Pararhizobium sp. A13: one gene and its partner. Each later gene encodes a partner of the first gene's protein in a complex. Links are inferred from orthologs where the notes say so. Each region holds a gene or a part of one and is shown in the gene's direction. Other genes may lie near its edges.

Region 1 (7,400 bases):
GAGCGCTTCTACACGACGGTCGATTCCTTCAAAAACGAAGTCGAAGTGGCCGAGACGGAAGTCGTGCTTGACATCCAGGGGCATACGGCCCGCTTCCGGGTTGCGGGCAATCGCGACGTGCTGGAAGCCGACATCAACGATTTCAACCGCAATCTCTATCTGGCCCTGTCGATCTTCGGTTTCGGCGGTCTCGGCATGAATGCAATGGCCATTCTCTTCGGCCTTCGGCCGCTCGATCAGGCGCGGCGGTCGCTCGAAAAGATCCGTGGCGGCGAGAGCGAGCGGCTGGACGGCGAGTTTCCGCGCGAAATTCAGCCACTGGCGAGCGAAGTCAACGCGCTGATCGACAGCAACCGCCGCATCATCGAGCGTGCCCGCATGCAGGTTGGCAATCTCGCCCATTCGCTGAAGACGCCGATTGCTGTTCTCATGAACGAGGCGCGGGTGCTCGAGGCGCCGCATGGCGACCTCGTCAAGGCACAGGCCGACGCGATGCAGTTGCAGGTTCAGTCCTATCTCAACCGGGCGCGGATCGCCGCCCAGCGCGAGTCGGTGCTGGCGCGCACGGAAGTGGAGCCGGTTCTGGAGCGGCTGGTGAGGGTCATGCGCAGGCTGCATCCGGAAAAGACCTTCGTGCTGACGGTCTCGCCGCCGGGCCTCATCCTCGCCATGGAGCAGCAAGATGTCGAGGAAACGCTCGGAAACCTCCTGGACAATGCCGCGCGTTACTCCGCCGACCAGGTTCGCGTCACGGCGCACATCGCATCGGAGGGGCTGCAGGGCAAGGACCCGGGGCGGCGGAACTGGATTACCATCGAGGTCGATGATGATGGCCCCGGTCTCGAACCGGACCAGATTGCCGTTGCGATCAAGCGGGGTAGGCGGCTGGACGAAAGCAAACCCGGCACCGGTCTCGGGCTTTCGATCGTCAGGGAAATTGCGGGGGAATATCAGGGGACGCTCGACCTGTCGCGCGGCGATCGTGGCGGGCTGAGTGCCCGGATCCTGCTGCCGGCTGTCTCGTGATGGGACGCTTTGAAAACCTTGCGTGACTTTTTTGACAGAGTCGCAGGCAAAATCTCGAAACGGTTCGGCTTTGGGCTCTCCGTTTGTTGCCTGCCCAAGCGCGGAATGTAAAAAGACAGTCAGCCATGGAATCGGCTCTGAGGCCGGCCATGATCTGCCGATACAACGGAAATCGCGAGAGCTGCCCCGCACGATGAAGAACCAGGCCCGTTTCACGACGCTTTTTTCGGCTCCTCCGGCTGCGTGCCTGATTGCGTCGGCTCTGCTTCTGAGCGGCTGCGGCACCACTTCGCGCGATGCCGGCAAAACTGGCGGCACGGTGACATCGAATACGTCCGCTTCCTATATCGCTGCCCTTGGTGGCGGGGTGATCGGGCGCACCGCGGGGCTTTCGATCAGTAAGGCCGATCGCCAGCGGGCACTCGAGGCGGAATACCGTGCCTTGGAAGTGGCACGTGGCGGCCAGCCGGTCGTCTGGGAGGGATCGGGCATCAGCGGTTCCGTCGTTGCCGCCGCACCCTACCAGGTCGGTTCGCAGAACTGCCGCCAATACAGCCACACGGTGACGATCAAAGGGCAGGACAGCGTCGCGCGCGGCGCCGCCTGCCGCAACCCGAATGGCACCTGGACACCGCTGACCTGACACGATCCGCGCGATGTTGCGGCGAAACGCCTCAAATTTCCGTCATTTCCCGTTTTCCGATTGGAATGGCGTTGTCCGCATAGTAATTGAGCGCACATGCTGTTCTGGATCCTTGTTGCCACCCTGACGGCGGCTGTTGCCGCTGTCCTGCTGCTTCCGCTGCTACGTGCCGCCGCCGGCGCAGAGGTTCCGCAATCCCATGACGTCGAAGTCTATCGCGACCAGCTCGAGGAGCTGAAGCGCGACGAGAAAAATGGCCTGATTTCCGGCGAGGACGCGGAATTTGCGCGCGCCGAGGTGGCGCGCCGGCTGCTTGCGGCGACGGACGCGGTGAAGGCCGCGGGACCCGCTCAGCCAGCGCGGCGGGGCAACCGGCTGGCGCAGCTCGCCGTCATTCTTATCCTGCCTGCCATTGGCCTCTGTCTTTACCTACGCACGGGAAATCCGGACGTACCGGATGCGCCGCTCGCTGCGCGCCTGGCGAACCCGGGCGATGACATGAATATCCTGATCGCGCGGGCCGAGCAGCAGCTTGTCGCCAATCCGGAAGACGGAGCAGGTTGGGATGTTCTGGCACCGATTTATTATCGCAGCGGCAGGATCGAGGATGCTGCCGCAGCTTTCCGCAATGCGCTTCGGATTCTCGGGCCGACGCCCGCGCGTCTCGGCGGCTATGCCGAAAGCCTGATCGCGATTTCTGGCGGCTTGATCACCAACGAGGCGCAGGAGGCGCTGCGCAAATCGCTGGCGATCGAGCCGAACGACCCACGCGCGCAATTCTATCTGGCGCTTGCCTTGAAACAGGAAGGCAAGGCGCCGGAAGCGCTCGCGGCGTTCCAGCAGATCGTCAAGGCATCGCCAGCCGATGCGCCGTGGCTGCCGCTGGTCAATGAACATATCGCCAGCCTCAAGGGCGATGGCGCAGCACCCTCCGCGGATCAGGCGGGGAGCGCATTGGGCGGTCCTACGGCCGACGACGTCGCGGCAGCGCAGACCATGAATGCCGGCGACCGGAATGCTATGATCGAGGGTATGGTGGAGAGCCTTGCCGAAAAACTGAAGGACGATCCGAAGAATTTCGAAGGATGGATGCGGATCATCCGTTCCTATTCAGTGCTCGGTCAGAAAGAGAAGGCCGCCGAGGCCTTGAAACAAGGTTTGAGTGCCTTCCCGGCCGAGGGCGAGCAGGGCAAACAATTGCTGGCTTTGGCAGGCGAACTTGGCCTGACGGCCGATGGAGGCGTGAAGTGACCCGCAAGCAGAAGCGTCTGGCGATCATCGGCGGCGGCGTCAGCTTCATCATCGCGGCCGTGCTTCTGGTGATGTTCGCCTTCAGCCAGGCAGTTGCCTATTTCTACGTTCCCGGCGATCTCGCCAAGGCGCATCTGGCACCGGGCACCCGCATTCGGCTGGGCGGGCTGGTCGAGGCGGGGTCGGTCAAGCGCGGCGATGGCATGACGGTGAGTTTCAGCGTTACCGATACGCTCGAACGTGTGCCGGTGACTTACACGGGCATTCTTCCGGATCTCTTCCGCGAGGGGCAGGGCGTCGTCGCCGAAGGTGCGTTTGCGGCCGGCAGCCCGGTTTTCGTGGCCGATACGGTGCTCGCCAAGCATGACGAGACCTATATGCCGAAGGACGTGGCGGACCGGTTGAAGGCGCAGGGCGTGTCGCTCGGGGGCAAGGAAAATATCCAATGATCATCGAGTTCGGTCATTATGCGCTGGTTCTGGCGCTTGGCGTGTCGGTGTTGCAGGCGATCATGCCTGTTTTCGGCGCGGTGCGTGGCGACCGGGCCCTGATGGAGATCGGCACGGTCGCGGCCAAGGCGACCTTCCTGCTCGTCGCCCTCTCTTTCGGCGTTCTGACCTATGCCCATGTGACGTCGGATTTTTCCGTCCAGAACGTCTGGGAGAATTCGCATTCGCAGATCCCGCTGATCTACAAGTTTTCCGGTGTCTGGGGAAACCACGAAGGCTCGATGCTGCTGTGGATGCTGATCCTCACCTTCTTTTCGGCCCTGGTCGCGGTGTTTGGGGATAACCTGCCTGACACGTTGAAGGCCAATGTGCTTGCCGTTCAGGCCTGGATTGCCAGCGCCTTCTCGCTGTTCATCCTGTTGACGTCGAACCCCTTCAACCGGCTCATCGACGCGCCGGGCGAGGGGAGAGATCTCAATCCGGTGTTGCAGGATATCGGCCTCGCTATCCATCCACCCTTGCTTTACCTCGGCTATGTCGGATTTTCCGTCTGTTTCTCCTTTGCTGTGGCGGCCCTGATCGAGGGGCGCATCGATGCGGCCTGGGCGCGCTGGGTGCGGCCCTGGACGCTGGCTGCCTGGACCTGCCTGACGGCGGGAATCGCGATGGGATCCTACTGGGCCTATTATGAGCTTGGCTGGGGCGGTTGGTGGTTCTGGGACCCTGTAGAGAACGCCTCCTTCATTCCCTGGCTTGCCGGGACCGCGCTGCTTCACTCCGCGCTGGTGATGGAGAAGCGCGAGGCGCTGAAGATCTGGACCGTGCTGCTTGCGATCATGACCTTCTCGATGTCGCTGCTCGGCACGTTCCTTGTCCGCTCCGGCGTGCTCACCTCGGTTCACGCCTTTGCGACCGATCCGACGCGCGGCGTCTTCATTCTGGTCATTCTGATCCTTTTCATTGGCGGCGCCTTCTCGCTGTTCGCGTTCCGCGCCGCGCGTCTCAAGGCGGGCGGTCTGTTCGCGCCGATTTCGCGCGAGGGCGCACTGGTTCTCAACAACCTGATCCTGACGACGGCCGCAGCCACCGTTTTGACCGGTACGCTCTATCCGCTGGTGCTGGAAGCGCTGACGGGCTCGAAAATCTCGGTCGGACCACCCTTCTTCAACATGACGTTCGGGCTGTTGATGCTGCCGCTGCTCCTGGCGGTGCCGTTCGGGCCGTTGCTGGCCTGGAAGCGCGGCGACCTGCTGGGGGCTGGACAGCGGCTCTTCGCGGCGGTGGCGATCGGCCTGGTTGCCGGCTGCGTGATTTATTATGCACGGCATGGTGGGCCGGTCATGGCCTTGTTCGGGCTTGCGCTGGGTGCGTACCTGATTGCCGGATCGCTGACGGAACTGTTGCTGCGATCCGGCATCGGCAAGGTGGCGGGATCTGTTGCACTGCGCCGGCTCTCAGGGTTGCCGCGCTCGGTTTTCGGGACGGCGCTGGCGCATATCGGTCTTGGCGTGACGCTGATCGGCATCGTCGCGGTGACGGCCTTCGAGACCGAGCATATTGTCGAGATGAAGCCCGGCATGACCATGGATGCGGGTGGGTATACGTTGCGTTTCGACGGATTGCGGGATGGCAAGGGGCCGAACTACACCGAGCAGTCAGGGCACTTCACCGTCATGCGGGCGGGAGTTGTCGTGACCGAGGTCTGGTCGGCGAAGCGGCTTTATACGGCGCGGCGGATGCCGACTACCGAAGCCGGCATCCGGACGTTCGGCGTGAGCCAGCTCTATGTGTCGCTTGGCGACGGCATGGCGGATGGCGGTGTCGTGGTGCGCATCTGGTGGAAGCCGATGATCCTCTGCATCTGGGGCGGTGCGCTGTTCATGATGGCCGGTGGCGCGGTGTCGCTGAGCGACCGGCGTCTGCGGATCGGGGCGCCGGCGCGGGCGAAGAAACAGAAGAAGCCGGTTCTGGAGCCAGCGCAATGATCCGGCGGCTGGTCTTCGTTTTAGTCATGCTGCTGTCGGCGTCGCCAGTATTTGCCGTTAATCCGGACGAGGTATTGGCCGATCCGGCGCTTGAGGCGCGGGCGCGTGCTTTGTCGGCGCAACTGCGCTGCATGGTGTGCCAGAACCAGTCGATCGACGATTCGAATGCGGAGCTTGCAAAGGATCTGCGCATTCTCGTGCGCGAACGCATCACCGCAGGGGATTCGGATGACGCCGTCATCGACTATGTCGTGTCGCGCTATGGCGAATTCGTTCTGCTCAATCCCCGTTTTGAGACGAAGACCTGGCTGCTGTGGGGAGCGCCGATCGTCTTGCTTTTGGCGGGCGCGGCCGCGATGATCGTTTCTGCGCGGCGCAGGACCGGCAAAGCGACCGGCACGCCGCTGTCGGACGAAGAGCGGGCAAGGCTGGATGCGGTGTTGAGGAAAAGTGAGTAGTGAGTAGTTGCAGGGCTCCGCCGATTGAAGAGCCTTTTCCACCGACTACCGACTACCGACTACCGACTACCGACTCTCCACCCAACATTACCAAAAGTTCATTCTTCGGACACAAGTCAGTAAGGTGCGTTCGACTATTCCTTTCTCAACGGCTGTTCCTCCAGTCAGCCAGACACATGAAGAGAAAAGGCAAATCGAATGTTTACGACAAACGCACTGCGTCCTTCCCTCAAGACCGCTCTGAAGACCTCGACCGTCGCGGGTCTCGCGGCTGTCCTGCTTTCGACCGGCATTCCCGCCGCCGTCACCTATTCCTTTGCCGCTCCGGTGAAGATCGAAGCGCCGCAGGTTCCGAGCTTCGCCAACGTGGTCGATGCCGTTTCGCCGGCTGTTGTCTCCGTTCGTGTTCAGTCCCGCGCCAACCCGGTTTCCGACGAGGCCAGCAACGGTTTCAGCTTCGATTTCGGCGGCCGTGGTCTGGACGAACTTCCCGACGATCACCCGCTCAAGCGCTTCTTCAAGGAATTCGGCGGCCCGAACGGCGGCCAGGATAACGACAAGCGCGCCGAGCGGGGTCATGGTCCGCGCGACAGCCTGGCCGTCTGCGCCCGACATCGCAGGGTTCCGGCTTCTTCATCTCCGAGGACGGCTATCTCGTCACCAACAACCACGTCGTTTCCGACGGATCCGCTTTCACTGTCATCATGAATGACGGCACAGAACTGGACGCCAAGCTGGTGGGCAAGGACAGCCGCACCGATCTCGCCGTGCTGAAGGTCGATGACAAGCGTAAGTTCACCTACGTCAACTGGGCTGACGACAGCAAGGTTCGTGTTGGCGACTGGGTCGTCGCTGTCGGCAACCCGTTCGGTCTCGGTGGTACGGTGACTTCCGGTATCATTTCGGCACGCGGCCGTGATATCGGTTCCGGTCCTTACGACGATTATCTGCAGGTCGATGCTGCGGTGAACCGCGGCAACTCGGGTGGCCCGACCTTCAACCTCAATGGAGAAGTGGTCGGTATCAACACCGCAATCTTCTCGCCGTCCGGCGGTAACGTCGGCATTGCCTTCGCCATCCCCGCTTCCGTCGCCAAGGATGTCGTCAACGACCTGATGACGCACGGCGAAGTCTCGCGCGGCTGGCTTGGCGTGCAGATCCAGCCGGTCGACAAGGATGTCGCCGAGTCGCTCGGGCTTGCCGAGGCAAGCGGCGCGCTTGTCGTCGAGCCTCAGGCTGGATCGCCGGGTGAAAAGGCCGGTATCAAGAAGGGCGACGTGATCACCGCCGTCAACGGCGACACGATCAAGGGCCCGCGTGAACTGGCTCGCAAGATCGCCATGATGCGCCCCGGCACGAGCGTTGATGTTGCGCTGTGGCGCGACGGCAAGGCTGAAAGCGTGAAGCTGGAAATCGGCACATTGCCGGCCGAAACCAAGGAAGCCGCTGCCGGTACCGACCAGCAGCAGCAGGAAGAGCAGCAGCCTTCGAGCGAGAAGGCGCTGGCTGATCTCGGTGTCACCGTGACGCCGTCGGATGACGGTAACGGTGTCATCATCTCCTCGGTCGATCCGGACTCCGACGCCAG
Region 2 (7,196 bases), 1.6 Mb from region 1 along the record:
AGGGCGGGTTCTGCACATAGGTCGAGTTGTCGTCCCATGCATAGGTCTGGCCCGCCGGAACCTGAACCGCCTGCCAGTTCTCGTCGCCCTTGAACACGTCGGCATATTTCGATGCGTAGAGTGCGCGGGTCACGTATTTCAGGATGAATTCCTGGATTTCCTGCGAGGTCGGCCAGATGTCCTTGAGGTAGACCGGCTGACCGTCACTGCCCGTTCCGAGCGGCTCGGTCGTCAGGTCCTTCTGGACGGTGCCGGCGAGCGCGTAGGCGACGACCAACGGCGGCGAGGCGAGGTAGTTCGCCTGGACGTCTGGCGAGATGCGGCCTTCGAAGTTGCGGTTGCCCGAGAGAACGCCCGACATGATCAGGCCCTTCTCGTTGATCGTCTTGGAGATGGGACCCGGCAGCGGGCCGGAATTGCCGATGCAGGTCGTGCAGCCGAAGCCGACAAGATTGAAGCCGAGCGCATCAAGCGAATCCTGCAGGCCGGACTTGGCGAGATATTCACCGACAACCTGCGATCCCGGTGCCAGCGAGGTCTTGACCCAAGGTGCGGACTTCAGACCCTTGGCGACTGCGTTGCGGGCAAGAAGGCCGGCGGCGATCAGCACCGACGGGTTCGAGGTGTTGGTGCACGACGTGATGGCGGCAATCGCCACATCGCCATGGCCGATGTCGTAGTCCGTGCCTTCGACGGCGTAGCGCATGTCCAGCTGACCCGGCTTCTTGTAGTCGCTCTCAAGCGAGCCAGCGAAACCGGATGCGATGTTTTCGAGCGGGATGCGGCCTTCCGGACGCTTCGGGCCGGCCATGGCCGGAACGACGTCGCCGAGGTCGAGTTCGAGCGTGTCGGTGAAGACGAGCTCGGCGCCATCACCGTCGCGCCACATGCCTTGCGCCTTCGAATAGGCTTCGACCAGCGCGATGCGCTGTTCTTCGCGGCCGGACATGGTCAGGTAGTTGATGGTTTCGGAATCGACCGGGAAGAAGCCGCAGGTGGCGCCGTATTCCGGACCCATGTTGCCGATCGTCGCGCGGTCGGCGAGCGTCATGTTGTCGAGGCCGGGGCCGAAGAATTCGACGAACTTCGAAACCACGCCCTTCTTGCGCAGCATCTGCACGACCATCAGCACGAGATCGGTGGCGGTCACGCCTTCCTTGAGCTTGCCGGTCAGCTTGAAGCCGATGACCTCGGGCAGCAGCATGGAGACCGGCTGGCCGAGCATGGCGGCTTCGGCTTCGATACCGCCGACGCCCCAACCGAGGACGCCGAGACCGTTGATCATGGTCGTGTGGCTGTCCGTGCCAACGCAGGTGTCCGGATAGGCGATGATTTCGCCGTCTTCTTCCTTGGTCCAGACAGTCTGGCCGAGATATTCGAGGTTCACCTGGTGACAGATGCCGGTGCCGGGAGGAACGACGCGGAAATTCTTGAATGCCTGCTGGCCCCACTTCAGGAAGCGGTAGCGCTCGCCGTTGCGCGCGTATTCGAGCTCGACGTTCTTGGCAAAGGCCGTCGGCGTGCCGAATTCGTCGACGATGACGGAGTGGTCGATGACGAGGTCGACGGGAACGAGCGGGTTGATCTTTTCGGGATCACCGCCGAGCGAGACCATTGCGTCGCGCATCGCTGCGAGATCGACGACGGCCGGAACGCCGGTGAAGTCCTGCATCAGCACGCGGGCCGGGCGATAGGCGATTTCGTTTTCTTCAAGGCCCTTGTTATCAAGCCATTCGGCGACGGCAAGGATGTTTTCCTTGGTGACCGAGCGGCCGTCTTCGAAGCGCAGCAGGTTCTCGAGCAGAACCTTCATCGAATAGGGGAGCTTGGAAACGCCGGCAAGGCCGTTCGCTTCGGCTTTCGGCAGGCTGAAATAGACATAATCTGTGCCGTTGACCGAAAGCGTCGACCGACAATTGAAACTGTCAAGGGATTTGGACACTGGATACCCCGTTCCGTTTGATCGCCAAAGTGACGTACGAACGCCCGAGCGCATTTTATGCGCAGTATGGGATGCGGGTACGGCCATTTCCGCTGTCCGTACGTGGAAATCATTCCATGTTCGGCGCAAGGATGAAATTCACGCCGACCGCTGGCGTGTTGGGGCGGTTATAGATAATTTCTCCGGAACGTGCCAGACCAAGGGCGACCAATTTGAGACAATTTTTTTGCGTTGCGACGAACGTCGTAAAAGGAATGTGAATGCCGATCAGTCTCGTCGTCGAAGGCCTCAGTGCGAAGCGCGGCGAGGACCTGATTTTTCACGACATTTCGTTCATTCTTAAGGCCGGACAAGCCCTTATCGTGACGGGCGCGAACGGGTCGGGCAAGTCGACGCTGCTGCGCGTTCTGGCAGGCCTTCTGGCGTCGGAATCTGGCACGGTGCGACTGGACGGAATCGCGTCGGAAATCGGCCATCCGCGCGAGCTCTGCCACTATCTCGGCCATCGCAATGCAATGAAGCGTGAGCTGACCGTCGAGGAGAATCTGTCCTTCTGGAAATCCTTCATGGGTGATTCGACCGGCGGGTCCGGGACGGGCGTTGAGGAAGCCACCGAGGCGCTGGGTCTCGGCGGCATCTCGCACCTGCCGTTCGGCTATCTCTCGGCAGGTCAGCAGCGGCGCATGGCGATGGCCAAGCTGCTCGTCGCCTATCGCCCGATCTGGCTTTTGGACGAACCGACGGCGGCGCTGGATGCGAGTGCCGACCGGTTGTTTGCCGCTCTGGTGTCGCGCCATCTCGTCGCGGGCGGCATCGTCGTTGCGGCAACGCACCAGCCATTGGGGGTGGAGGCGAGGGAGTTGCGGATGACGGGGTTTGCGGGTGTTGCGGGGGGATTGGTTTGAATATCGAGTTTGCCGCAATCACCCCCTTCTGCCCTGTCGGGCATCTCCCCCTCAAGGGGGGAGATCGGCTGGCGCTCTCCCGTGCCATCACCCCTCATCCGGCCTTTTGGGCCACCCTCTTCTCCTCGTTGGGGAGAAGAGGGTGGCTGCGGCAAGCCCACGGAGAAATCCCCACGTCTCGTATCAACGAAACATTGGGTTCGAAGGAGCCGCGGCAAACTCCCTCTTCTCCCCAGCGGGGAGAAGGTGGCCCCAAGGGCCGGATGAGGGGGGCTTTGCATCTTGGTTCGGAGTTCAATGCATGACCTCTCTCTTCCTCCGCGACCTCAAACTCGCCATGCGCGCCGGCGGCGGGGCGTTGATCGGCGTGTTGTTCTTCATGACGGTCGTCGCCGTCGTTCCGTTTGCCGTCGGCCCCGATCTCAATCTTTTGTCGCGGATCGGGCCGGCGATCCTGTGGATTGGCGCTCTGCTTGCCTCGCTGCTCGGGCTCGACCGGTTGTTCCAGGCGGAGCGCGAGGATGGCTCGCTGGACCTGATGCTGATGCAGGAAACGCCGCTGGTGCTGACCGTGCTGGTGAAGTGCCTGGCGCACTGGACGGCGACCGGCCTGCCGCTGGTGATCGCCTCGCCACTGCTGGGGCTGTTCATGAACATGAACGAGCTTGCGATCGGCGCGACCATGCTGACGCTGCTTGCCGGCACGCCTGCCATCACCCTCATCGGGGCTGCCGGTGCTGCCGTTGCGGTGACGCTGCCGCGCGGCGGTCTGCTGGTGTCGATCCTGGTCCTGCCGCTTGCCATCCCCGTCCTGATCTTCGGGGTCAGCGCTGCCTATGCGGCCGTCGAGGATCCCGCGCCGTTCTTGCCGCCTTTGCTGATATTGATCGCAATTACGCTGTTCTTCGCCGTGATCGGACCGCTTTCGGCGGCATTGGCGCTGCGATCCGCGTCGGACTGACGCAAATGTGATCGAAACGTCTTCATTGAAGAGAGAGGCCTTCGGCGTTAAAGAAGCATCATGAGCGAAAACAGTCTGGCCATCCGCAAATTCAGCGACCTTGCCAATCCCACCCGGTTTCTTGGCCTGGCGGCGCGCGTGCTGCCGTGGCTGGCCGCGCTGACTGCGGCATTTTTCGCGGTTGGCCTCTACCTCTCCTTCACCACCGAGGGCGATTACCAGCAGGGCGAGACGGTACGCATCATGTATGTGCATGTGCCTGCCGCCTGGCTGTCGATGATGTGCTACACGGTGATGGCGGTCTCGGCGCTCGGGACGCTGGTCTGGCGGCATCCGCTGGCCGATGTTTCTGCCCGCGCCGCAGCGCCCATCGGCGCCTGCTTCACGTTTCTCGCGCTCGTCACAGGTTCGCTCTGGGGCAAGCCGATGTGGGGGACGTGGTGGGTCTGGGACGCGCGGCTGACCTCTGTTTTCGTGCTGTTCCTGATGTATCTCGGGCTGATCGCGCTCAACCGGGCGATGGACGATCCGGGCAAGGCGGCCAAGGTGTCGGCCGTCTTGATCCTCGTCGGTTTCGTCAATATCCCGATCATCAAGTTCTCGGTCGAATGGTGGAACACCCTGCATCAGCCGGCGAGTGTTCTCAGGCTCGGCGGCTCGGCCATTGATCCGGAGTTTTTAGCGCCGCTGCTGGTGATGGCGGTTGCCTTCACGCTGCTGTTCTTCACCCTACACATCGCCGCGATGCGCAACGAAATCTGGCGCCGCCGGGTGACCTCGATGCGCCGGCAGGCGGCCCGCAGCGCCGGCCGGGAGGTCTGATCATGATGACCCATACGGCCTACGTCGCCGCCAGCTATGGCGTCGCCGCCGTTACGGTGGCGGTCCTTATCCTTTGGGTATGGGCCGACGGGCGCGCCCGCCGCCGCGAATTACGGGCGCTGGATGATGCCGGCATCCGTCGTCGTTCGGCGCAGCCGGGAGAGGCGCAATGAGCGTCGAGACGGAAAATGCCCGGCCGGGGAAGATGCGCATCGTCTTTGCGGCTCTCCCGCTTTTGATCTTTGCCGGGTTGGCGGCGATTTTCTGGAGCCAGCTCGATTCCGGACGGGATATCAGCGAAATTCCGTCCGCGTTGATTGGCACCAAGGCACCGTCGCTGGACCTGCCGCCGCTTGAAGGCGCTGCCTTCAAGGGTGCTGCCATGCCGGCGCTGACCGATGCGGCGGTCAAGGGTAAACTGACGCTGGTCAATGTCTGGGCGTCCTGGTGCGTGCCCTGTCGCGAGGAAAACCCGATCATCCTCGAGCTGGCCAAGGATCCCCGGCTGACGGTGGTCGGGATCAACTACAAGGACCAGACCGAAAACGCGCTCAGGTTCCTCGGCGAACTCGGCAATCCGTTTTCGGCGATCGGCGTCGATCCGCGCGGCAAGGCGGCGATCGACTGGGGCGTTTATGGAATCCCGGAATCCTATCTGGTCGATGCGTCGGGGACCATCGTCTACAAGCGGGTAGGACCGTTTGACGAGCGCAGCCTGAAGGAAGGGCTTTATCCGGCGATCGAGAAGGCCGCGGCTGCGAAGTAGCAGCCATGCCGCTAAGGACGTCAGGCATTCCTTTTTCCCTCATTACCGGGCTTGTCCCGGTAATCCAGCCACGCGATGTCCATCGCGTGAAAGAGCCTTTGCCCAAGGACTTGGGCGCGCCGGATCCCGGCCACAAGGGCGAGGATGAGGGGAGAATGGGGCGTCCTCTGGGTAGCACAGTCGGGTTTTGCCGGCCGGTAGCTCTGCCAGGCTTGCGTTCGATCACGCTTTCAAAGAACCGGGACTGCGAGCACGCTCTGCGCGCCGCCTTGCCAAGCCTTCACTGCCTCCAGCGGATAAACCAGCATCAGCACGTTCAAGGTCAGGTTATCGCGGATCAGCCAGCCGGTGAAAATCTCGAAGAAGATGGCGATGGCAACCGTGGCTGCAACCGGCGCGCGCCAGGCAAACAGGAAGCCGAGCGCCATGAAGGCGGTGTCCATCACCGAATTCAGGATGCTGTCGCCGTAATAATCGAGCGAGATCGTCGCGGTGCGGTAACGGTCGATGATGATGGGCGAGTTTTCCAGTAGTTCCCAGCCGACCTCGATCACCAGTGCCAGAAGCAGCTTGGCGGCGATCGGCTTGCGGCGCAGCAGGAGATGGGCAAGGCCGTAGAACAGGAAGCCGTGGATGATGTGCGAGGGGGTGTACCAGTCCGCCAGGTGCTGCGAATTGCCGGGGCCGTTGGCGACCGGCTCGAACAGCTTTACATAGCCGCATTCGCAGATCGGGATACGGCCCATCCAGTACATGATGACGGGCTGCAGGACGACGATGGCGGCGCAGACCGCAAGCCAGAGGGTCTGCCGTTGCGCGTTGCGCGGGGCGTCGATCGCGCTCACTTGCCGGCCTCTTCCGGCGGGTTCAGCGAGTGCTTCATGATCAGCGGCATCTGGAACATGGTGAAGGCGAGCGTGATGGGCATGGTGCCCCAGACCTTGAACGCGACCCAGAAATCATCGGCGGCCTTGGCGTCGGGCAGGTAGTAGGCATTGGCGCCGCGCCAGGCGATCTCGTTCAAGACGGCGAGGAACAGGAAGAACACGCCCCAGCGCAGGGTCAGCTTGCGCCAGCCTTCCTCATCGAGTTGGAAGGCGGCATTGAAGACATAACCGAGCAGCGATTTGCCGAAGGCAAGGCCGCCAAGCAGCACCACGCCGAACAGCGTGTTGATGATGGTCGGCTTCATCTTGAAGAAGAGTTCGTCCTGCAGGTAGATGCCAAGACCGCCGAAGACGATCACGACGATGCCCGATATGAAAGGCATCAGCGGCAGGTGGCCAAGCACGACCTTGGAAACGACGAGCGAAATCACCGTCGCCGCCATGAACAGACCGCTGGCGATGAACAGCGGCCCGCCGAGCACGGACAGAACCGGAAAATTCGCGGCCAGCCATTCGCCGCGTAGGTTGGCGAAGAAGAACACGAGCAGCGGCCCGAGCTCCAACGCCAGCTTGAGCATCGGGTGGTGCCGGTCGGCGGCGGTGGGCGTGATATCGCTTTCGAATTTCATCGGATCGGTCAAACCTGGTTCGTTTCGCCTCGCCATGGACGTCTCCCACGGCATATCTGTGGCATCAATGGGCAATCCCGGCAATGGCATGGGCAAAATCGCTGGCCTCGAAGGGTTCGAGATCATCGACGCCTTCGCCGACGCCGATGAAATAGACCGGCAGCTTGTGCTTGGCGGAGATGGCAACAAGGATGCCGCCGCGCGCCGTGCCGTCAAGCTTGGTCATGATCAGCCCGTTGACGCCGGCGACGTTGCGGAAGATCTCGACCTGGTTCAGCGCATTC

The links. The genes of interacting proteins can lie anywhere in the genome.
Region 2: the proteins of ccmE (region 1) and ccmB are in contact, whole or in part, in a solved structure (PDB 8CE8), measured with the Escherichia coli proteins. The link is inferred for Pararhizobium sp. A13 from one-to-one orthologs.

The regions. Positions count from the first base shown.
Region 1 is NZ_CP149510.1:2,352,931-2,360,330, forward strand. What follows is about bases 1,668-4,642. They hold ccmE (cytochrome c maturation protein CcmE), read left to right. Parts: upstream 1,668-2,916; coding sequence 2,917-3,369; downstream 3,370-4,642. Other genes in these bases: WI754_RS11465 (hypothetical protein), read left to right, coding at 1,668-1,669; ccmI (c-type cytochrome biogenesis protein CcmI), read left to right, coding at 1,766-2,920; WI754_RS11480 (heme lyase CcmF/NrfE family subunit), read left to right, coding at 3,366-4,642. Outside these bases: WI754_RS11460 (ATP-binding protein), read left to right, coding at 1-1,026; more of WI754_RS11465, read left to right, coding at 1,220-1,667; more of WI754_RS11480, read left to right, coding at 4,643-5,354; WI754_RS11485 (cytochrome c-type biogenesis protein), read left to right, coding at 5,351-5,812. UniProt on the Escherichia coli protein: Heme chaperone required for the biogenesis of c-type cytochromes. Transiently binds heme delivered by CcmC and transfers the heme to apo-cytochromes in a process facilitated by CcmF and CcmH.
Region 2 is NZ_CP149510.1:744,717-751,912, reverse strand. What follows is about bases 2,208-4,978. They hold ccmB (heme exporter protein CcmB), read left to right. Parts: upstream 2,208-3,148; coding sequence 3,149-3,808; downstream 3,809-4,978. Other genes in these bases: WI754_RS03575 (DsbE family thiol:disulfide interchange protein), read left to right, coding at 4,800-4,978; ccmD (heme exporter protein CcmD), read left to right, coding at 4,633-4,803; WI754_RS03585 (heme ABC transporter permease), read left to right, coding at 3,869-4,630; ccmA (heme ABC exporter ATP-binding protein CcmA), read left to right, coding at 2,209-2,847. Also shown: aconitate hydratase AcnA, read right to left, coding at 1-1,942; more of WI754_RS03575, read left to right, coding at 4,979-5,396; WI754_RS03570 (DUF2585 domain-containing protein), read right to left, coding at 5,627-6,241; WI754_RS03565 (septation protein A), read right to left, coding at 6,238-6,912; signal recognition particle-docking protein FtsY, read right to left, coding at 6,977-7,196. UniProt on the Escherichia coli protein: Required for the export of heme to the periplasm for the biogenesis of c-type cytochromes.